DNA from 2 places in the Saccharopolyspora cebuensis genome. Region 2 is predicted to be linked to the other one. Evidence: riboswitches for the same ligand, from Rfam matches in the RefSeq annotation. Region 2 holds a riboswitch; the other holds the start of a gene.
What was found. Region 2 has a riboswitch for cobalamin ahead of ABD976_RS00830 (VWA domain-containing protein). Riboswitches for the same ligand answer to the same signal wherever they lie in the genome.
Positions count from the first base shown of each region.

Region 1: another riboswitch for cobalamin. It lies ahead of ABD976_RS17395 (ribonucleoside-diphosphate reductase subunit alpha); the one in region 2 lies ahead of ABD976_RS00830 (VWA domain-containing protein).

Region 1 covers NZ_BAABII010000012.1:350-11,051, forward strand. The annotation lists gene ABD976_RS17390 (ribonucleotide-diphosphate reductase subunit beta) at 1-882, opposite strand, end outside; gene ABD976_RS17395 (ribonucleoside-diphosphate reductase subunit alpha) at 909-3,314, opposite strand; cobalamin riboswitch at 3,420-3,610, opposite strand; gene ABD976_RS17400 (glycoside hydrolase family 3 protein) at 3,731-6,112, shown strand; gene cynS (cyanase) at 6,145-6,588, shown strand; tRNA gene ABD976_RS17410 (tRNA-Lys) at 6,720-6,792, opposite strand; gene ABD976_RS17415 (L,D-transpeptidase) at 7,129-8,283, shown strand; tRNA gene ABD976_RS17420 (tRNA-His) at 8,380-8,455, opposite strand; gene orn (oligoribonuclease) at 8,584-9,237, opposite strand; gene ABD976_RS17430 (AMP-binding protein) at 9,284-10,702, opposite strand, start outside.
Region 2 covers NZ_BAABII010000001.1:177,881-188,582, forward strand. The annotation lists gene ABD976_RS00800 (cobyrinic acid a,c-diamide synthase CobB) at 1-1,203, opposite strand, end outside; gene cobO (cob(I)yrinic acid a,c-diamide adenosyltransferase) at 1,200-1,814, opposite strand; gene ABD976_RS00810 (ESX secretion-associated protein EspG) at 1,992-2,756, opposite strand; gene ABD976_RS00815 (hypothetical protein) at 2,894-4,609, opposite strand; gene ABD976_RS00820 (DUF3558 family protein) at 4,882-5,409, opposite strand; gene ABD976_RS00825 (hypothetical protein) at 5,429-5,827, opposite strand; gene ABD976_RS00830 (VWA domain-containing protein) at 6,187-8,301, opposite strand; cobalamin riboswitch at 8,356-8,481, opposite strand; gene ABD976_RS00835 (GNAT family N-acetyltransferase) at 8,734-9,186, opposite strand; gene ABD976_RS00840 (S1 family peptidase) at 9,226-10,047, opposite strand; gene ABD976_RS00845 (LysE family translocator) at 10,276-10,702, shown strand, end outside.

The DNA of each region.
Region 1 (10,702 bases), on a different contig from region 2:
GGCGTTGATGCCGAGGATGCCGCGCGGCATGGTGTCCCGCCCGTAGGCGATCTCCAGTTCGCAGGCCTCGGTGAGCATCCGCCGCACCTCGGCCTGGAACTCCTCGCTCCACAGGTGCGGGTTCTCCAGCTTGATCTGGTTGATGCAGTCGATGCCGAAGTTCAGGTGGATCGACTCGTCGCGCAGGATGTACTGGTACTGCTCGGCGATGCCGACCATCTTGTTCCGCCTGCCCAGCGCGAGGATCTGCGCGAAGCCGGTGTAGAACCACATGCCTTCGAAGATGACGTAGAACGCGATGAGGTCCCGCAGGAACGCCTGGTCGGATTCGGCGGTGCCGGTGGCGAAGTCCGGGTCCTCCAGGCTCTGCGTGTAGTGCAGCGCCCAGGCGTCCTTGTCCGCGATGGACGGGATCTCCCGGTACATGTTGAACAGCTCGCCCTCGTCGAGGCCGAGGCTCTCGCAGATGTACTGGAAGGTGTGGGTGTGCACGGCCTCCTCGAAGGCTTGGCGCAGCAGGTACTGGCGGCACTCGGGGTTGGTGATGTGCCGGTACACCGCGAGCACGATGTTGTTGGCCACCAGGGATTCGGCGGTGGCGAAGAAGCCGAGGTTGCGCTTGAGCAGCCGGCGCTCGTCCGCGGAGAGCCCGTCGGCGGACTTCCACAGCGAGATGTCGGCCTGCATCGAGATCTCGGTCGGCATCCAGTGGTTGTTGCACGCGGCGAGGTACTTCTCCCACGCCCAGCGGTACTTGAGCGGCAGCAGCTGGTTGACGTCGGCGCGCGCGTTGATCATCGCCTTGTCGCCGACGTCGATGCGGTCCGCGCCGCGGGCGATCTCGCCGAGGCCGGTGGCGTCGTGGTGCTGCACTGAGGTCATGGTGCGGTGCTCCTGGGTTCGGGTGCTCACTGGCAGGCTTCGCAGTCGGGATCGGTGACCGAGCACGCCGCCGCGACGTCGGCGGGCACGGCGGCCGGGACCGCGTTGAGCTTGCCGTCGGTGCCGCGCAGGGTGCTCTTCTCCACGTGCGTGGCGCTGGTGGAGCGCAGGTAGTAGGTGGTCTTCAGGCCGCTGCGCCACGCCCGCCGGTACAGCTCGTCGAGGGTGCGACCGCTGGGCGCGGCCACGTAGAGGTTCAGCGACTGGGCCTGGTCGATCCACTTCTGCCTGCGCGCGGCGGCGTCGACCAGCCACTGCGGGGCCACCTCGAACGCGGTGGCGTAGAGCTGCTTGAGCCGGTCCGGGATCCGCTGGACCGGGGCGAGGCTGCCGTCGTGGTACTTCAGGTCGGCGACCATCGCCTCGTCCCAGAGCCCCGCCGCCTTCAGGTCGGACACGAGCTGCGGGTTGATGACGGTGAAGTCGCCGGACATGTTCGACTTGACGTAGAGGTTGCGGTACAGCGGTTCGACGGACTGCCCGACGCCGCAGATGTTGGAGATCGTCGCGGTGGGCGCGATCGCCATCACGTTGGAGTTGCGCATCCCGTCCCGCAGCACCTGCTCGCGCAGCGCGTCCCAGTCCAGGGTGGACGACCGGTCCAGGTCGACGTCGCCGCCGCGCGCCTCGGCCAGCAGCTCCAGCGAGTCGATCGGCAGCACGCCCCGGCTCCACAGCGACCCGTCGTAGGACTCGTAGCGCCCGCGTTCGGCGGCGAGCTCGCTGGAGGCGGCGATGGCGTGGTAGCTGACCAGCTCCATGCTGCGGTCGGCGAACTCCACCGCCTCGGCCGAGGCCATCGGGATGCGCTGGGCGAACAGCGCGTCGGCGTGCCCCATCAGGCCGAGGCCGACCGGCCGGTGCCGCAGGTTCGACCGGCGGGCCTCCGGGATCGTGTAGAAGTTGATGTCGATCACGTTGTCGAGCATCCGCACCGCGGTGCGCACGGTGCGCCGCAGCCGCGCCGCGTCGATGCCGTCGGGACCGACGTGCTGGGCCAGGTTCACCGACCCCAGGTTGCACACCGCGACCTCGTCGGCGCTGGTGTTGAGGGTGATCTCGGTGCACAGGTTGGAGGAGTGGACCACGCCGGCGTGCTGCTGCGGCGACCGGAGGTTGCACGGGTCCTTGAAGGTGATCCACGGGTGCCCGGTCTCGAACAACATGGTGAGCATCCGGCGCCACAGGTCCACCGCGCGGACCCGGCGGAACACGGCGATCTCGCCCCGGTCGGCCGCCTGCTCGTAGGCCCGGTAGCGCTCGGCGAACGCGGTGCCGTAGAGGTCGTGCAGGTCGGGCGTCTCGTCGGGGGAGAACAACGTCCACTGCTCGTCGGCCTCGACGCGGCGCAGGAACTCGTCGGGCACCCAGTTCGCGGTGTTCATGTCGTGGGTGCGCCTGCGGTCGTCGCCGGTGTTCTTGCGCAGGTCGAGGAATTCCTCGACGTCGATGTGCCAGGTCTCCAGGTAGGCGCAGACCGCGCCCTTGCGCTTGCCGCCCTGGTTGACCGCGACCGCGGTGTCGTTGGCGATCTTGAGGAACGGCACCACGCCCTGCGAGTTGCCGTTGGTGCCGCGGATGTGCGCGCCGATGCCGCGCACCGGCGTCCAGTCGTTGCCGAGCCCGCCCGCGTACTTCGACAGCAGGGCGTTGTTGCTGATCGAGTGGAAGATCGCGGCGAGGTCGTCGTCCACCGTGGTCAGGAAGCACGACGAGAGCTGCGGGCGGGTGGTCCCGGCGTTGAACAGGGTCGGCGTCGAGCACATGAAGTCCATCGAGGACAGCAGCTCGTAGAACTCGATCGCGCGCGCCTCGCGGTCGTCCTCGCGCAGCGCCAGGCCCATCGCGACCCGCATGAAGAACGCCTGCGGCAGCTCGTAGCGGGTGCCGCCGACGTGCAGGAAGTAGCGGTCGTAGAGGGTCTGCAGGCCGAGGAACCCGAAGGCGAGGTCGCGGTCGGGCAGCAGGGCGCGGCCGAGCCGGTCCAGGTCGAACGAGGCCAGTTCCGGGGCGAGCTGACCGGCGTCGACGCCGAAGCGCACGTAGTCGGCGAAGTAGCCCGGGTACTGGTCGCGCATTTCGACCTGGTCGGCTTCCCGCGGCTGTCCGGCCAACAGGCTCAGCACCTCGCGGCGCAGCTTGTCCAGCAGCAGCCGGGCGGTGACCGCGAAGTAGTTCGGTTCGACTTCGACCAGGGTGCGCGCGGCCATGATCTGCGCCAGCGCGAGTTCGTCACCGCTGATGCCGTCGTAGATGGTGCGCTGGACCTCGGCCAGCACGGCGTCGGCCGATACCCCGGTCAGGCCGTCGCACGCCTGCTGGACCACGGTGGACACCCGGGTCCAGGTCGGGGTGGCGAGTGTTGCGGTCACTTGGGCTCTCTCCCTCGCGAGCTCGGTGGACCACGACGGCGCACGGGGAGACCGCGGGGCGGTCGTCCGCGTGGACCCGCCCTCGAGGTCCCGGACAGGCACGCGCGCGGCGTGCCACCGGTGGCAGGTCTTCGGACTCACGGGCGGCCTACTGGTCGTGGCTTCCCAGGCTCGACGAGCCCAGTGCCGGATACGACGGTCGTTCCCGTTCACCGCTGCGGGGCAGTCCCGGACTCGCACCGGGTTCCCTCTTCGCCACCGGATCGCTCCGGTGGACCACCAGCGGCCACACACTACATCTTGGGTCAGCTCCTCTTTCGGATGGCCACATACCGGTGTGTCGGGCTTCCGGTCGACACGCCCGGACCGGTCGCCGAGACTGGCGGGGCGGACCACGGGGAGAGGGGGATCCCGGCATGGGGGCCGTCGACGAGGCCGAATTGCGCAGGCTGCTCGCCCAGCTCAGCGTCGCGGACAAGGTCCGGTTGCTGACCGGGGCGGACCTGTGGACGCTGCACCCGCTCCCGGAGATCGGGCTGCGTCCCTTGGTGCTCTCCGACGGTCCGCACGGCGTGCGCGGCCCCACCTTCGACGAGCGCGATGCCTCGCTGCTGCTGCCGGTGGCCTCGGCGCTGGCCGCCACCTGGGACCGGGCGGCGGCGCGCACCGCGGGCGGGCTGCTCGGCGACGAGGCCCGCAGGCGCGGCGTGCACGTGGTGCTCGCACCGACCGTCAACCTGCACCGCACCCCGTTCTCGGGCAGGCACTTCGAGAACTTCTCCGAGGACCCGCTGCTGGTCGCCGCGATGGGCGCCGAGGTCGTCGCGGGCGTCCAGTCCCGCGACGTGGCCGCCACGCCGAAGCACTTCGCGGCCAACGACAGCGAGACCGAACGGCTGTCCTACGACGTGCGGGTGGACGAGCGGACGCTGCGGGACGTCTACCTCGCCCCGTTCGAGCGGATCATCGCCGAAGCCGGGCCGTGGGCGCTGATGGCCGCCTGCAACTCGGTCCTCGGCCGGTCCATGACCGAGAACTCCTGGCTGCTCAACGACGTGCTCAAGGGCGAGTGGGACTGGGACGGCGCGGTGGTGTCGGACTGGTTCGCCACCCGCTCGGTGGAGGCCGCGGCGCTGGGCGGGCTGGACCTGGCCATGCCCGGGCCGGGTGGGCCGTGGCGGGAGCTGGGCGCCGCGGTGGAGGGCAACCGGGTGCCGGAATCCGTGCTCGACGACAAGGTGCTGCGGCTGCTGCGGCTGGCCGCCCGCACCGGGGCGCTCGGTCCGGAGCGCCCGGAACCCGGTCCACCGCCGGAATCCGCCCGGCCCGCCCTCCGCGACCTGGCGACCCGGGGTTTCGTGCTGCTGCGCAACGAACCGGTGGACGGCGCGCCGCTGCTGCCGGTGCCGGGCGAGGTGTCCCGGATCGCGGTGATCGGGGAGAACGCGCTGCTGCCCGTGGTGCAGGGCGGTGGTTTCTCGCGCGTCAGCCCGCCGCACGTGGTCACCCCGCTGGACGGGGTGCGCGCCGCGTTCCCCGCCGCCGAGGTGTTCTACCAGCGCGGGGTGCACCACCGGCGGCTGCTCGACCCGATCCCGCGCGCGGCGGTGCGCGATCCCCGGGGCGAGGGGACGGGCCTGCGGGTGGAGCACCTCGACGCCGACGGCGAGGTGCTGCGCAGCGAGCTGCGCGGCACCGACCGGCTGCTCTGGGCGGGCGACCTGCCCGCGGGCACCGAACGGCTGCGGGTGCGCGGCGAGCTGGCCGCCGCGGAGGGCGAGCACCGGTTCGGCGTGCACGGCGCCGGCCGGGTGCGGCTGTCGGTGGCGGGACGCGAGGTGCTCGACGCCGACAACGTCGCCGGGCCCGTCGACGATCCGGTGGGCGAGCTGCTGGAGCCGCCCGAGCAGCGCGTCGACGTGGTGCTCGTCGACGCCGACGTCACCGGTGGGGCGGTGGCGCTGGAGGTCGAGTTCACCCCGGCCGAGCCCCGCGGGCTGGTCGTGCTCGGGCTCGGGCACCGGGACCAGGAGCGGGACGAGGCCGGCGAGCTCGCCGCCGTGCGCGCGGTGGCGCGGGAGGCCGACCTGGCGGTGGTCGTGGTCGGCACCCACGACGAGGTGGAGACCGAGGGGCGGGACCGGGTCTCGCTGAGCCTGCCCGGCACCCAGGACGAGCTGGTCCGCCGGGTGGTCGAGGCCAACCCGCGCACCGCCGTGGTGGTCAACGCGGGGGCGCCGGTGCTGATGCCGTGGGCCGACGAGGTGCCCGCGCTGCTGTGGACGTGGTTCGGCGGGCAGGAGTACGGGCACGCGCTGGGCGACGTGCTGCGCGGCGCGGCCGAGCCCGGCGGGCGGTTGCCGACGACGTTCCCGGCGGAGCTGGCCGACGTGCCGGTTCCGCTGCCCGGGGTGCTGCCGGTGGACGGCGAGCTGCACTACACCGAGGGATCGCTGCTCGGCCACCGCGCCTACGCGGCGTACGGGGCCGAGCCCGCCTTCCACTTCGGGCACGGCCTCGGCTACACGACGTGGGAGTACGAGACCGCCGACGACGACGGCGACGCGGTCCGGGTGGTGCTGCGCAACACCGGGGACCGCGCCGGGCGCGAGGTGGTCCAGGTCTACGCCCGGCCGGACGACCTGCCCGCCTCGCTCGTCGGCTTCGCGGTGGCCGAAGCCGCAGCCGGTGACCGGGCGCAGGTGCGGGTCGCGGTGTCGGGGCGCCCCGGCGCGGAGCACCGCCTGGAGATCGGCCGCGGGCTCGGGGATCTGCGGCTCGTCGTCGACGGGGGCTGATCCGGGGGCCCGAGAACGGGGAGGACGTGACCATGCTGACCAAGCAGCAGGCGGCGGCAGCGGTCCGCGACGCCAAGGCGGAACTGGGCATCACCTGGCGGCAGCTCGCCGACACCGTGGGCAGGCCGGTGGCCTGGACCACGGCGGCGCTGCTCGGCCAGCACCCGATGGGCGAGCAGGAGGCGCGCGCGGCGGCGTCGCTGCTGGACCTGGAGCCGGAGGTGGAGGCGTCGCTGCGGGAGCAGCCGTACCGGGGCGCGCTGGGGCACCAGGTGCCCACCGACCCCACCGTCTACCGGTTGCACGAGGTGCTGGAGGTCTACGGGCCGACGATCAAGGAGCTCATCCACGAGGAGTTCGGCGACGGCATCATGAGCGCCATCAACTTCCGCCTCGACGTGCGTCGGGAGTCCGATCCGCAGGGCGACCGGGTGGTGCTCACCCTGAACGGCAAGTTCCTCCCGTACCAGTGGTGACGACCACCCCGCCCGCCCGCGGCCGTTGCCGGGCCACCCGGCAGTCGCTGCGCCATCGCGGGCCGGAGCAACGTTGTGGTCGGCGCATTCGGGAACGAAAAAGCCCCAGGCCGCGTGGCCTGGGGCTGCTGTGCGCCAACAGGGACTCGAACCCCGAACCCGCTGATTAAGAGTCAGCTGCTCTGCCAGTTGAGCTATTGGCGCTGGCACGTCGATCTGGGATTCCGTTCCGCATTTCCGCTTCCGGCGGGTGCTTCCCGGTCTCCCTGGCGACGTGAAAAACAATAGCACGGTTCCGGAGGGCCTCTCGCAGGGGGGTCCTCGATCGATCGAGGGCGCCGGGAACGCAACCTCACCCGGGGGCGTTGCGTCTACGAAGAGTGTAGATCCGCTGCGGGGATCACTCTGTGCAACGACCGGTGCCTGCACGCTCGGTCGGGGTATTGCTGCACACTGTTCCCGAGCGGTTTTTGGCGTATCGAATCGAACGGACTGTCGCCCATGAAGGTGTTGCGTAATCCTGTCGGGAGGTCCGCAGGGGTGTCGCGGTTGTTGTCGCTGCTGGTCCTCGGAGTGGTGGCGGTCTTACTCGCGGGGTGCGGCGGTTCCGGCCCCGCGGCGGAGCCCGCCGGGGAGCCCGCGGTGCCCACCGTGCGGACCACGCCGGACAACGGCGCCCAGGACGTCTCGCCGACCGGCGAGATCACCGCGTCGGTCACCGACGGCACGATCACCGAGGCGACCATGACCAACGAGTCCGGCGAGCAGGTCAAGGGCGCCGTCGCACCGGACCGCACCAGCTGGGCGGTGGGGGAGCCGCTGGGCTACGGCAAGACCTACACGCTGTCGGTGACGGCGCAGGGCCAGAGCGGTGAGCCGGTCACCCACCAGTCCACGTTCACGACGGTGAGCCCGAAGAACCAGACGTACGTGTCGATGAACCCGCTCGACGGCCAGACCGTCGGCGTGGGCCAGCCGCTCGCCTTCTACTTCAGCGCCGACGCGCCCGCGCCGGACAAGGAGCGCGCCGAGCAGGCCATCGAGATCAAGACCGAGCCGGCCGTCGAGGGCGCCTTCTACTGGTACGACGACCGCGAGGTGCACTGGCGGCCGAAGGAGTACTGGGAGCCCGGCACCAAGATCGAGCTGGACATCAACGTCTACGGCAAGGACCTCGGCAACGGCGTCTGGGGCCAGGAGGACCGCGAGGCCACCATCACCATCGGCGACGAGGTGGTGCTGCACGCCGACGGCGCCAGCAAGCAGATGCGGGTGACCCGCAACGGCGAGCTGCTGCGGACCATCCCGGTCGCGCTCGGCTCCCCGGAGTTCCCGTCCAACAACGGCGCCCACGTGGTGACCGAGAAGCACCCGAAGTACCTGATGGACTCCACGACCTACGGGCTCCCGCTGGACCAGGGCGGGTACAAGACCGAGGTCGAGTACGCCGTGCGGATCTCCAACGGCGGCGAGTTCCTGCACGCGGCTCCGTGGGCGGCGGCCGATCTGGGGCGGCGCAACGTCAGCCACGGGTGCATCAACATGACGACCGAGGATGCCAAGTGGGTGTTCGACCTGCTCAAGAAGGGCGACGTCGTGGAGATCACCAACTCCGGCGGGCCCGATCTGAAGTCCTGGGACGGCTTCGGCGACTGGCAGGTCCCGTGGCAGGAATGGGTCGCGGGCAACAAGTGATGCGGTCGGCCGGACCCTCCGGGGTCCGGCCCTCCCGGTGCCGGCCGTTCGCGGAACGACGAAGGCCCCGCTCCTGCTGGAGCGGGGCCTTCCGCGTGGGGTGAGTGACGGGATTCGAACCCGCGACTCCTGGGACCACAACCCAGTGCTCTACCGACTGAGCTACACCCACCACGTCCGCCGGATCAGCGGGACAGCCACCTCGTTCGTGCTGACCGCCTCAGCCGTGCCGGTGGAACCATCCTAGCGCGTCGCGCCGCGGGCTCCCGCACCGGCCCCGGTTTCGGCGATCGTGCGAGCTCAGCGCTCGTCCCCGGCCTGTTCCTGGCGGGCCTTCTCGATGCCGCCGACCCCTTCGCCGTCGAGCAGTTCCGCGGCGATCTCCTGGGCCCGCTCGCTGGACGGCCCGGGCGGCTCGACGAACGCGGTCCGCCGGTAGTAGGCCAGCTCCCGGATCGACTCCCGGATGTCGGCGAGCGCCCGGTGCGCCAGCCCCTTCTCCGGCTGCGCGAAGTAGATCCGCGGGTACCAGCGGCGGCACAGCTCCTTGATCGACGAGACGTCGACCATCCGGTAGTGCAGGTGCGCGTCGAGGGCGGGCATGTCCCGGGCGATGAAACCCCGGTCGGTGGCGATGGAGTTGCCCGCCAGCGGCGCCGACCGGCCTTCCGGCACGTACTTGCGGATGTGGTCCAGCACCTGCCGCTCGGCTTCGGCGAGGGTGGTGGTGGAGCGGCGCACCTCCTCGGTGAGCCCGGATTTGGCGTGCATCTCGCGCACCACCTCGGGCATCCCGGCCAAGGCGTCGTCGTCGGCGTGGATCACGATGTCCACGCCGTCGCCGAGCACGTTCAGTTCGGAGTCGGTGACCAGGGCCGCGATCTCGATCAAGGCGTCCTTGCCCAGGTCGAGCCCCGTCATCTCGCAGTCGATCCACACCAGACGGTCGTTCACCTGTCCGAGCCTAACGCGGCGGCGGGCGGTGTCGCGCGACCGCTCCTCAGCCGGCGTCGCGGCGGGCGAGCAGGTCGCCGGGCACCACCTTGCCGGTGGCGTTGCGCGGCAAGGAGTCGAGGAACACCACCTCGCGCGGCAGCGCGAACGCCGACAGCCGGTCGCGCAACCGGTCGCGCAGCCCCTCGGCGTCCAGCTCGGCGCCCTCGCGCAGCACCACGAACGCCGCCAGCCGCTGCCCGAACTCGGCGTCGTCCACCCCGATCGCGGCGGCCTCGGCCACCTCGGGCAGCGCGGCCACCGCGTCCTCGGTCTCCTTGGGGTAGACGTTCTCCCCGCCGGAGACGATCATGTCGTCCTCCCGGCCGACCACCTGCAGCCGTCCGGCCGCGTCGAACCGCCCGAGGTCCCCGGTGGCCATCAGGCCGTCCCGGAACTCCTTGCTCCCGCCGTGGGTGTAGCCCTCGAAGAGCATGTCGTTGCCCGCGAAGATCCGGCCGGTCCGGCCGCGGCGCACCGGTCGGCCGTCCTCGTCGAGGAGGCGCACGGTGGTCCCGCGCGGCGGACGTCCCGCGGTGCCGGGGGCGGCGCGCAGGTCCTCCGGCGTGGCGATGCTCACCCAGGAGACCTCGGTGGAGCCGTAGAGGTTGTGCAGCACCGGTCCGAACCGCTCCCGGAACCGCTCGGCGAGGTCGGCGGGCAGCGCCGAACCGCTGCTGGCCACGATCCGCAGCGCGCCGTGGTCGTAGCCGCGCTCGGGCAGGTCGAGGATGCGCTGGAGCATCACCGGCACGGCGAACATCGACGTGCAGCGGTGCCGGTGCATCGCGCCCAGCGCCTGCTCCGGGTCGAACTTGCGGCGCAGCACCATCGTCGCGCCCAGCACCGAGGCGAGCTGGAAGGCGGCGAGGCCCCAGGTGTGGAACAGCGGTGCGCCGACCAACATCCGCTCGCCCGCGCGCAGCGGGACCCGGGACAGGATGGTCGCGACGGGGGCCAGGCCCGGCGGTTCGGGCCGCCGCGCGCCCTTCGGGGTGCCGGTGGTGCCGGAGGTGAGCACGACCAGCCGGGAGCGCCTGCCGGGCCGCGGCAGCACCCGGGTCGAGCCGGTGGCCACCAGGTGCTCGACCGTGGAGTGGCGGGTGGTGCCGTCGGTCCAGGCCAGCACCACGTCGAGGTCCTCGGGCAGCGCGTCGAGGTGGTGGGTGAACTCGCCGTCCACCAGCAGCACGCCGACCTGCTGGGCGCGCACCACCTCGGCGACCTGCTCGGTGGGCAGCCCGGTGTTGAGCAGCACGACGTCGACGCCGAGCTTGCCGGCCGCGACCATCGCCTCGATCGGCCCGTGGTGGTTGCGGCAGAGCACCCCGAGGCGGGTGCCGGGGGCGAGCCGGGCGCGCAGCGAGTGGGCCAGCCTGGTGGTGCGCTGGGAGACCTCGGCGTAGCTGAGCGCCCCGCGCTCGTC
Region 2 (10,702 bases):
GCCCGGTTCCAGGGCGGTGCGGTGGAATTCGTGTCCGGTCACGCGTTCTCCTCTTGCGAAGACGGGGGAATCCCCGGCGGCCACCGCGTCGCGGTAGCCGAGGACAAGGCGCTCGGTCATCCGCGCCCGCGCCGGGAGCACCCCGCACTGCGGGTGCCCGTCGAGCTCCTCGGCCAGGTACAGCAGCCCGCCGCACTCGGCGTGCACCGCGCCGCCCGCACCGGCGAACCGGGCGATCTCCCGCCGCAGCGCGGTGTTCGCGGTCAGCTCGGCGGCGTGCTGCTCCGGGAACCCGCCGGGCAGCACCACACCGCGCGCACCGGGCGGCAGCGCCTCGTCGCGCAGCGGGTCCAGCCGTTCGACGCGGGCCCCGGCGGCGGCCAGCAGTTCCGCGTGCTCGGCGTAGCCGAAGGTGAACGCCGCTCCCCCGGCGACCGCGATCAGCGGTCCGCCCGGCCGGGCCTCGACCTCCGCGGCGGGATCCCAGACCGGTCCGGCCGGCTCGGGCGCGGTGCCCGCCAGCGCGACCACGGCGTCCAGGTCGACCGAGGCGGCGACGACCTCGGCCATCGCGTCCACCGCCCGCACCGCCTCGGCCCCGTGCTCGGCGGCGGTCACCAGCCCGAGGTGGCGGGACGGCACCTCCAGCGCCGCGTTCCGGGGCAGCGCGCCGAGCACCGGCAGCCCGGCGGCGTCGGCGGCCGCCCGCAGCACCTGCTCGTGGCGTTGCGACCCGACGCGGTTGAGCACCACGCCGCCGATCCGCACGCCGGGGTGGAAGTCGCGGAAGCCGTGCAGCAGCGCGGCGAGGCTCTGCCCCTGGCCCTTGGCGTCGACCACCAGCAGCACCGGGGCGCCGAGCAGTTCGGCGACGTGCGCCGTCGAGCCGAAGGCGACCGGTCCGGGCGAGTCGAGGCGGCCGTCGAACAGGCCCATCACGCCTTCCACGACCGACACCTCGGCACCGGCGGCGCCGTGCCGGAACAGCGGCGCGATCCGCTCCTCGCCGACCAGCACCGGGTCGAGGTTGCGCCCCGGGCGGCGGGCGGCGAGCCGGTGGTAGCCGGGATCGATGTAGTCCGGCCCCACCTTGAACGGCGCCACCTCCGTGCCGCGCGCCCGCAGCGCCGCGAGCAACCCGGTGGCCACCGTCGTCTTGCCCTGCCCGGAAGCCGGGGCGGCCACCACGATCCGGGGCGTCACCACTCGATGCCCTTCTGCCCCTTCTGCCCGGCGTCCATCGGGTGCTTGACCTTGGTGGTCTCCATGACCAGGTCGGCGGCGTCGAGCAGCTCCTGCGGCGCGTACCGGCCGGTGATCACCACGTGCTGGTGTCCGGGGCGGTCGCGCAGCTCCGCCACCACCTCCGCGACGTCCACCCAGCCCCAGTGCAGCGGGTAGGTGAACTCGTCGAGCACGTAGAGCCCGTGGCGCTGGTCGCGCAGCCGGCGGGCGATCTCGCGCCAGCCCTCCAGCGCCGCCGCCGCGTGGTCCTGCTCGGTGCCCTGCTTGCGCGCCCAGGACCAGCCCTCGCCCATCTTGTGCCACTCGACGGGGCCGCCCTCGCCGGTCTCCTCGTGGAGCCTGCCGAGCGCGCGGAACGCGCTCTCCTCGCCGACCCGCCACTTCGCGGACTTGACGAACTGGAAGACGCCGATCGGCCAGCCCTGGTTCCAGCCGCGCAGCGCCAGCCCGAACGCGGCGGTGGACTTGCCCTTCATCTCACCGGTGTGCACCACGACCAGCGGGCGGTTGCGGCGCTGTCGCGTGGTCAGACCGTCGGCCGGTACCGCGGTCGGCTGTCCCTGAGGCATGGACCGACCCTAACGGCACCCGCGGCGGGCCCCTGCGCTCGACGAACACCGGAACCGGGGTTTCAGCCGGTCCGCGCGGCCCCGCCGGAAGTCAAGCGTGGGTGATGTCACCGCCGACCCCTGGCTCACGACCACCCTCACCCGTTCCCACGGGCGCGCGTCGGCTGCGGGAGCGGGTCAGCGGAACCTGGCGAGGTGTTCGTCCAGGTGGCGCTGGAGCGTCGCCCGGTCCGCCCCGGCGAAGGTGTTCCACCGCTGGCCGTCCTGGTTCTGCCGGGTGGTCATCGAGTAGCGACCCTGCTCGGTGTCGCGGAACCCGATGGCCGGGGCCTGGCCCGAGGGACCGCTGACCAGGAAGTAGCCGAGGCGCCGCACCGGCAGCGCCATGATCGCCGCGGCCCGCTCCGCGTCCCGGCCGCCCGTCGAGGTGGTCGGGCCGTAGTCGAGCCAGCGCGGCCCCCGCTCCTCGCTCTCCTTCTGCGGCGCCTCGGGCTCGGCGGGCACCAGCACCGACGCCGCCTCCAGCCGACCGGCGGGCTCGTCCGGGGCCAGTTCGGCGCACTGCCGGGCCAGCCCGCGCACGTCGAGGAACCGCACCTGCAAGCCGCGCGGGTCCTGCACGGCGAGCACGCCGGTGCGGCCGGCGGCCGCCACCCGGGCCCGGAACACGTCGTCGGCACCGGTCTCGTACACCGCCACCGCGATCGACACCGCAGCGCGGTCCAGCAGCGACAGCGCCTGCTCGACCTCCGCCTCGACCTGGCCCCGGTACGCGAGGTTGCGCTGCTCCAGGTCGGCCCACATGCGCTCGCGCAGCGCCCGCCGCTCGTCGAAGGTCGCCGCGAAGTGCGGCACCTCGAACGGGAACCGCCGCAGGTCCAGCCGCAGCTCCTCGCCGAGCAGGTCCGCCGCCGCGAGCGGGAGCGTGAACGAATCGAGCATCGAGAACCCCATCACCACCGGCGCCGCCGGCGGAACCGCTCCGCCGACGGCGCGTGCGAGCCGCCGGTCTACCTCAGGACGTCCGTGCCGGTGCGGGCGGCGCCTGAGGTGCCGCCGCCCGCACCGCGGGAACAGCGCTACTCGAAGACCGGCGGCGCCACCGGCGGCAGCCCGAGGTCCCGCCACGCGTCGTCGTTCTCCTGCAGGTACTTGTTCTGGTGGTCGAGGTCGTCGTCGCCGCCCTGGCCCCGGCCGGTCGGGGCACCGCCCGCGGCCCCGGCCATCCCGGCGCCGCCCCGGCCACCGGCCACCGCGCCCCCGGTCACCGCCGCACCACCGGGCGTACCGGGGACTCCGCCGACACCGGCGCGGCCACCCGGACCGGGCTGGGCCGACGTGCCCGCGCCGCCCGCACCACCGGCGGCGCCGAGACCGCCCGCACCGCCAGCCGCGCCCAGGCCACCCGCGCCGCCGAAGCCGCGTCCGGCGCCACCACCGGGCGTACCGGGGTTGGGCACACCGGGCACGTTGGGACCGTTCGGCCCGAAGCCGCCGGGACCGCGACCGCCGGACGGTCCGGAACCGTCCCGCCCGCCGGGCCGGTAGCCACCGGGGATCGGGGCCCAGTTGCCGTTGTAGGGGTTGCGCTTCTCCCAGGTGTTCGTCCGCGGGTTCCAGCGGGTGTCACCGCCGCCGGTGCCACCGCCGTGACGGGAGTCCCACTGCGAGGTGGTCGACTTCGGCCCCGTGGTGTAAGAGGGCACGTCCGGGACCCGGTACTGCGGCGTGCCGCCGCCTCCGCCCTGGCCGGGCGCCGTTCCGGGGGAACTCGGCTGCACCGAGCCGGGGGTGTACGAGCTGGGGGTGACCGAAGCGGGCGGGGTCGAACCGGGAGCCGAACCCGGGGGGACCGAGCCGGGCGGGACCGAACCGGGCAGCGCTCCCGGGACGGCGGCGCCGGGACCGTGGCCGCCCGCGGCCGGTGTCCCCTCGGCCAGCGCCGACCGGGTCTGCATCGGGGTGGCCGGTTCCTGGAACGCGCTGAGCGTCGTGGTCGGCTTGAGCCGGCTGAGCTCCTGCGCCTGGTCGGGGTCCTTCGGCGCGGGGAGGAACGTCGGAGTCTGCTCGGCCGCCGTGCCGAAGTCGTTCTCCATCGTGGTGAGCACCTGGGCCGCTTCCTGGTGCGCGGCGCGGGACTCCTCGTGCTTCTGCACCATCTGGCCGACGCGGGCGATCATGAGGACCGGGTTCTGCTCGGCCGCCAGGCCCTTCATCTCCTGCTGGAGGTCGAACTCGACGACCTCGGGCATCGCGTTGCGCGCCCGCTCCCCGGCCTCGGCCTGCATCCCGACCTGGTTCGCGGTGAGCTGCGCGGCCTTGCCGGAGTGGCCCATGTGGTCGGCGACGTTGGTGACGTGCGCGCGCATCGCGTCGCCCGCCTCGCCCTGCCAGTTCTCCTCGGTCTTGGTCGCGGCCTGCCGGATCCGGTCGGAGAAGTCCCGCAGCTTCGCGCCGTGGTCGTGGTAGACCCGGCCGATGTCGTGCACCGCACCGGGGTTGAAGTCCTCCCGGACGAAGCGGTCGAGCTCCTTGTGCTCGTACGACAGGTAGTTCGTGCCGCCGAGCGGGCCGGGCCGGGCGCGCAGCTCCTGCTCCTCGGCCAGTTCCTCGGCCCGTCGCTGCCCGTACTCGTCGGCCTTCTTGTCGGCCTGCACGTGCGAAGCCAAGGCGCCGAAGAGCAGGTGCAGCGGTGAATCGGGGTGCTCCTCCTGGATCTCCCGCACCCGCTCCTCGTACATGGCCTGCTCGCGGTCGGCGATGTACTCCGACTCACCACCCGGTGGCGACGTCATGCTGCCCCCTGCCCAAGTCCTCCGGAAGCCCGGCTTCCGGCATCGGTGCGTCCTGCGTTCCGAGGTGTCCGTGCGCGGCGACTGCGGATCGGACACCGTTGTCCGCCGGGAACCCGCCCGGCGCCGAGCGCGTGGACCACCGCGTCAGGACGGCTGCTCGGGACGTCCCGCGCCGACCGGCGACCGGTCGCGGGGCGGCGTCGAACCGGGCCCCCGCACGCGGAGGATATCCCAGGAAGATCGATCCAGGCGGATGAATCCACGGACTCATGTCAGCCGGCCGGGAGCTTCTCGGCCACCACCGGCGCCAGCCGCTGCGCCACCGCGCACGCGGTGTCGTTGTTCATGTCGTCGGTGATGGCGGCGACCCCGGCCGAGGCGGTGCCGGAGACCGGGAGGAGCACCTCGCAGGTCCCGTCGCCCTCGGCGCCGCGCGCCAGCTTCGCCGGGCGGCCGCCGACGGTGGTCTCCGAGACCTGGTACTGCGACAGGTCGAGCTGCTCGACCGCGCGGTCCGGGTGCAGGTTGACGGCCACCCCGCCTTCCGGGACCTCCCAGCGGCACACCAGCGAGCCGAGCTTGTCCTCGCGCTCCCCGGGGCCCTGCACGCCCGCCGACGGGTCGAGCAGGCCGCACGGGTCGACCTCCGCGAACGGCCCGGCGCTCGTGGACGTCTCCCCGGCGGCGGTGGTCGCCGGCTGCTCGGGCGGCGGCGATGCGCTCGGGCCGCCGCAGGCCGTGCAGGTCAGCGCCACGGCGATGCCGCCGGTGACGAGCGCTCGCGGCTTCGGACGACGCAACGGATTCACACTCCTGATCTCAAGCCTGCACGTCGAAGCGGCGGGAGTTCCCGTCGTCGACCTCCTGGTAGAGCTCGATGCCCTTGCGGATCGCCTCGACGACCTCCGGCACCCGGCTGCGCAACTGCCGGAGCATCTCCTCGTACGAGCGGCCGTCGTCGCCCGCGGCGACGAGCCGGTCGAAGTGCGCGATCTCCTGCCCGGCGGGGCTCGGACCCAGCGGCACCTTCTGCTTGAGCAGGTCGAGGTCCTGCCACATGCCGCGCATTTCCTCGCCCATGTCCTCGAAGATCCGGATGAGCTCCTCGCCCGCTTCGGGAGTCACCTGGAACCGGCCGCCGTTGGCGGCGTTGATGATCCCCATCATGGCTTCGTTCGCGGCGGCGAGTCCCGCCACGGCACCGGCCGATTCGGCCATCTCGCACCGTCCCCGATTCGTTTGGACACGCCCCGGCACGAGGAAAAGTAGCACCTGTTGATCTCGCCGCGGTGTCCCGCACCCGCGCAACGCCCGCCGCACCGGGGCCCGCGCGGCGAACTGGACCCGAACGGGCCAACGGGATGGCCCCGAACGGCCGCCTGCGGGAATTCCCCCGCGCACCGCCGAACCCGGCCCCGGGAACCACAAGGCCCCCGCGCTCCACCGACCTGGGGGTTGCCGGGAGCGCGGGGGCACTCGGGAAGTCCACCTCTGGGGGTCAGGCGGACAGCGGCAACGGTACCAACGCACCACGCGATCCCGGCCGCGAAACGCCGAATCTCGTGACCGAACCGAGATCAGGCGGCGCGCTGCCGGTCCGGCCGCGCCGCCCGGACCACCCCGGCGACGTTCTCCGCGGACAGCTCCTCCAACCGCAACCGGGGCGCGTCGAGGGCCGTCGCGACCCGTTCCGCCAAGCCGAGCCGGACCGGACCGCTCTCGCAGTCGACGACCACCGAGGCCACCTCCATCCGGGCGAGGAGCCCGGCGGCGCGCACCGCGTCGTCCACCGCGCGGCGCGCGCGTTCCCGGGCCGAACCCGCCGCCGCGTCGACGGCGACGGTGGCCTTGCCGTCGGTGAGCAGCACCAGCAGCGGGCGGCGCTGCGGATCGCGGGTCCGCTCGGTGCGCAGCACCGACCGCGCGGTGAGCAGCCCGTCGGCCAGCGGGGTCCGGCCACCGGTGCGCAGCGCGCGCATCCGGGTGGCGGCCACGTCCACCGACGAGGTGGGCGGCAGCGCCACCTCCGCCCCGTCGCCCCGGAACGCGACCACGCCGACCTTGTCCCGCCGCTGGTAGGCGTCCCGCAGCAGGGACAGCACCGCACCGCTGACCGCCGACATCCGCTCCCGCGCCGCCATCGACCCGGAGGCGTCGACCGCGAACAGCACGAGGTTGCCCTCGCGGCCCTCCCGGACCGCCCGGCGGACGTCCTCGCGGTGCAGCAGGAGGCCGGGTCCGCTGCGCCCGCGCGCCCGCTGGTGCGGGGCCGCCGCGGCGAGCGTGGCGGTCAGGTGCACGCCGTTGCCCTCCACCGCGGAAGCCCGGACCCCGCGACCGGTGCGGGACCGGCTGCGCGAACGCCGTCCCGGGGCGCCTTCGCCGAGTCCCGGCACCTCCAGCAGCCGCGCCCGGAAGGCCGGTTCCGGTGCCGCGGGTTGGCGGTCGGCACCGCCCGAACCCTCGTCGCCGTCAGCGCCACCGCTGCGGCCGCCCTCGCCCTCATCGCCGCTGCCGGGAGCACCGGCCCCGGGACCGCCATCATCGGGACCACCGTCATCGGGTCCGCCGTCGTCCGGACCGCCGTCGTCGGGTCCGCCGTCCTCCGGAGCGCCGCCGCCCGGGCCGTCCGGCGGCGGGTCGTCGTCGCCGTCCCCGGCGTGCTCGGCCGCCTCGGAGAGGGCCTGCTGCAACTGGTCCTCCGCCATCCCCGGCTCGTCGAACGGGTCGCGCCTGCGCCGGTGCGGCAGCGCCAGCCGGGCCGCCGTCTCGACGTCCTGCTCGGCCACCGCGTCCGCGCCGCGCCACGCCGCGTGCGCCACGGCGGTGCGGGCCAGCACCAGGTCGGCGCGCATCCCGTCGACCTCCAGCGCGGCGCACAGCGCGGAGATGCGGCGCAGCTCGGAATCCGGCAGCACCACGGCGTCCAGGCGGGCGCGGGCCTCGACGATGCGCCGGGCCAGCTCCGCGTCGGCCTCCGCCCACTGCCCGGCGAAGCCCTCCGGGTCGTCCTCGAAGGCCAGCCGCCTGCGCACCACCTCGGTCCGGGTGGCGACCTCGCGGGCGGCGGCGACGTGCACGGTCAGGCCGAACCGGTCCAGGAGTTGCGGGCGCAGCTCGCCCTCCTCCGGGTTCATCGTGCCGACCAGCAGGAACGACGCGGCGTGCGAGACCGACACCCCGTCGCGCTCGACGTGCGCGCGACCCATCGCCGCGGCGTCCAGCAGCAGGTCGACCAGGTGGTCGTGCAGCAGGTTGACCTCGTCGACGTAGAGCACGCCCCGGTGCGCGGCGGCCAGCAGGCCGGGCTGGAAGGCGCGGACGCCCTCGGTCAGCGCGCGCTCCAGGTCCAGCGAGCCGATCAGCCGGTCCTCGGTGGCCCCGACCGGCAGCTCCACCAGCCCGGCCGGTCGGCGCTGGGCCACCACCGCGTCGTGCGGGCCGTCCGGGCACCGGTCGTCCAGCGCGTCGGGGGCGCACCCGAACCGGCAGCCCTCGACGACGTCGAGGGCGGGCAGCAGCCCCGCCAGCGCCCGCACCGCGGTCGACTTGGCGGTGCCCTTCTCACCGCGCACCAGCACCCCGCCGATGCGCGGGTGGATCGCGTTGAGCAGCAGCGCGAGCCGGAGGTCGTCGTGACCGACCACGGCGGAGAACGGGAAGCGCGCGGCGGCGCGCGGAGGAGCGGTCATGCCGGGTTCCTTCCTCGGGTGTCGGACGCCCCGGGTATCGGGAAGGAGGGGCCGCAGTGTCCTGGCTCCCGGATCGGCGCGGGCCGCCGGCCTTCCCAGGCATCGCCCGGTGGCACGTGGTGGCGGACCGCTCCCCGGTCACAGTGGCGCCGACCGCGCCGGATTCGCACCGGCTTCCTGCCGCACCCCTCGCGTGGATCACCCGGCATCGTCGCAGACCCCGATCACCGGACCAACACACCCGAGACCAGCGCCACGTCAGGGACCCCACCCGTTCGGGAACTAGGTGAGGGGCACCCTTGTCCAAGTAACTTGGGCAAGGGTGCCCCTCACTCAGTTCCCTTTCGGGTGAGGTGGGTGGGGCGTCGGCCGCCTTTCGGAGCTCAGCGGTGCCGTCGTCGTTGCGGGGTGGGGGATCAGGCGCGCGGGGGATCAGGCGCGGCGCATCGGGACGTGGGGGATGCCGTCATCCAGGTACTCCTCCCCGTCCTCGGCGAAGCCGAAGGAGCGGTAGAAGTCGACGGCGTAGGTCTGCGCGGAGAGCACGACGGGGCTGCGCCGGACCTCGGCGACGGCGGCGCGCATCAGCTTGCGCCCCAGCCCGAGGCCGCGGGCGCTCTGGGCGGTGCACACCCGGCCGATCCGGTAGACGCCGTCGGGGTCTTCCAGCAGGCGCAGGTAGCCGAGCACGAAACCATCGGCGGAATCGATCCAGAAGTGCCGGGTGGTCTCCTCCAGATCCCTGCCGTCGAGTTCCGGGTACGCGCACTGCTGCTCGGCGACGAAGACGTCGACGCGCAGGCGCAGCATCCGGTAGAAGTCGTCGGCGTCCAGGTCCGCGGTGTAGGCGCGGTGGACGGCGGTCGCGAGCGGCTGGAGGGTCACCTGAACCTGGATATCACAGCATCGGGCCGGAGGCCCTGGTCACCCGGACCGGGAGTTGCCCACACCACTCGGCTGGAGCTGGTCGGCGAGCTCCGGGTAACCCCCGAGCCTGGTGTAGACGCCGGGGACGCCGGGGCGGCCGCAGCCGGTGCCGAAGGAGACGACCCCGGCGAGCCGCCCGCCCACCACGAACGGCCCGCCGGAGTCGCCTGCGCAGGCGTCGCGACCGCCCTCGGGCACCCCGGCGCAGAACATCTCGGTCCTGTCGTAGGTGGAGTAGGCCGCGGCGCAGGTCTGGTCGTCGGTGACCGGCACGGTCACCGAGCGCAACGTCGATGAGGACGCACCGACCTCGCTGGTGCGCCCCCAGCCGTAGACCCGGCCGGTGGTGCCGGGCCGGTACGGCGCGGGGTCGCCGGGGGCGACCACCGGGATCGGCCGCTGCGGCAGCGGCGCGTCCAGGGTGAGCACGGCGAGGTCGTCGCCCTGCTCGAAGCCCGCGTACTCCGGGTGCACCCAGGTCCGCACCACGCGCCCGACGACACCGGCGCCGGTGCCGAGGTCGGTGCGCCCGGCGACGACCCGCAGGTCGGCGGGCCCGCGCTGGGAGCCCGTCCCGTCGACCACGCAGTGCGCGGCGGTGACCACCTCGACGGGGCCGACCAGCGCGCCACCGCAGAACTGCCGCCCGGACCCGTCGGTGAGCGCGACCGCCCACGGCGCCCGGTCGGTGGAGTCGGGCCCGCCGCCGAGGACGCGCCCCTGGGGCTGCTCGTCCGCGTGCGCGGGCTGGACCCCCGCGAGCACGGTCATCGCGCCCGCCAGCGCGATCCGCACCGGCCCGCTCCTGCTGCTGCCCACCTCGCCGTCCCTCCACCGCCGGAACCCTGTCGCCGGACGGACCGTAGCCGGACCGATACCGGGAATGACGAGAGGGGAGTCACACGGTTTCGGGAAAATATTTCGATATGATGGCCCTCGGCGACAAAATCTGCGCACCGATGCGCGATCGTTCGCCGATCCTCCCGAACCGGCACCACCGACTCCGCCGCGTCCCCGCAGGCGGAGCGGCGAACTACGCCTGGTCGGGTGACACGAGATCAGCGCGAGGAGGAACCGCACGTGCTCCTGGACCCCACCCCGCTGCCCGCCTTCCTGCTGGCGAGCGCGGTCGTGATCCTCACCCCCGGAGTCGATGCCTTCCTGCTGCTGCGCACCTCGCTGAACGTGGGCCGCCGCGCCGGGCTGCTCGCCCTGGTCGGCATCCACACCGCCAGCGTGCTCCAGGTCGCGGCGGTGATCGGCGGCCTCGGCGCGCTGATCACCCGGTACCCGGCGGTGCTGTCGGTGCTGAAGTGGGTCGGCGCGGCGTACCTGGTCTACCTCGCCGGATCGATCCTGCGCGGGCTCTGGCTGGCCCGCCGCGCCGGCGCCGGGGGGCTGGCCGAGCCGGTGCCCGACCGGTCCAACCCGTTCCTGCGCGGGTTGCTGAGCAACCTGACCAACCCGAAGATGC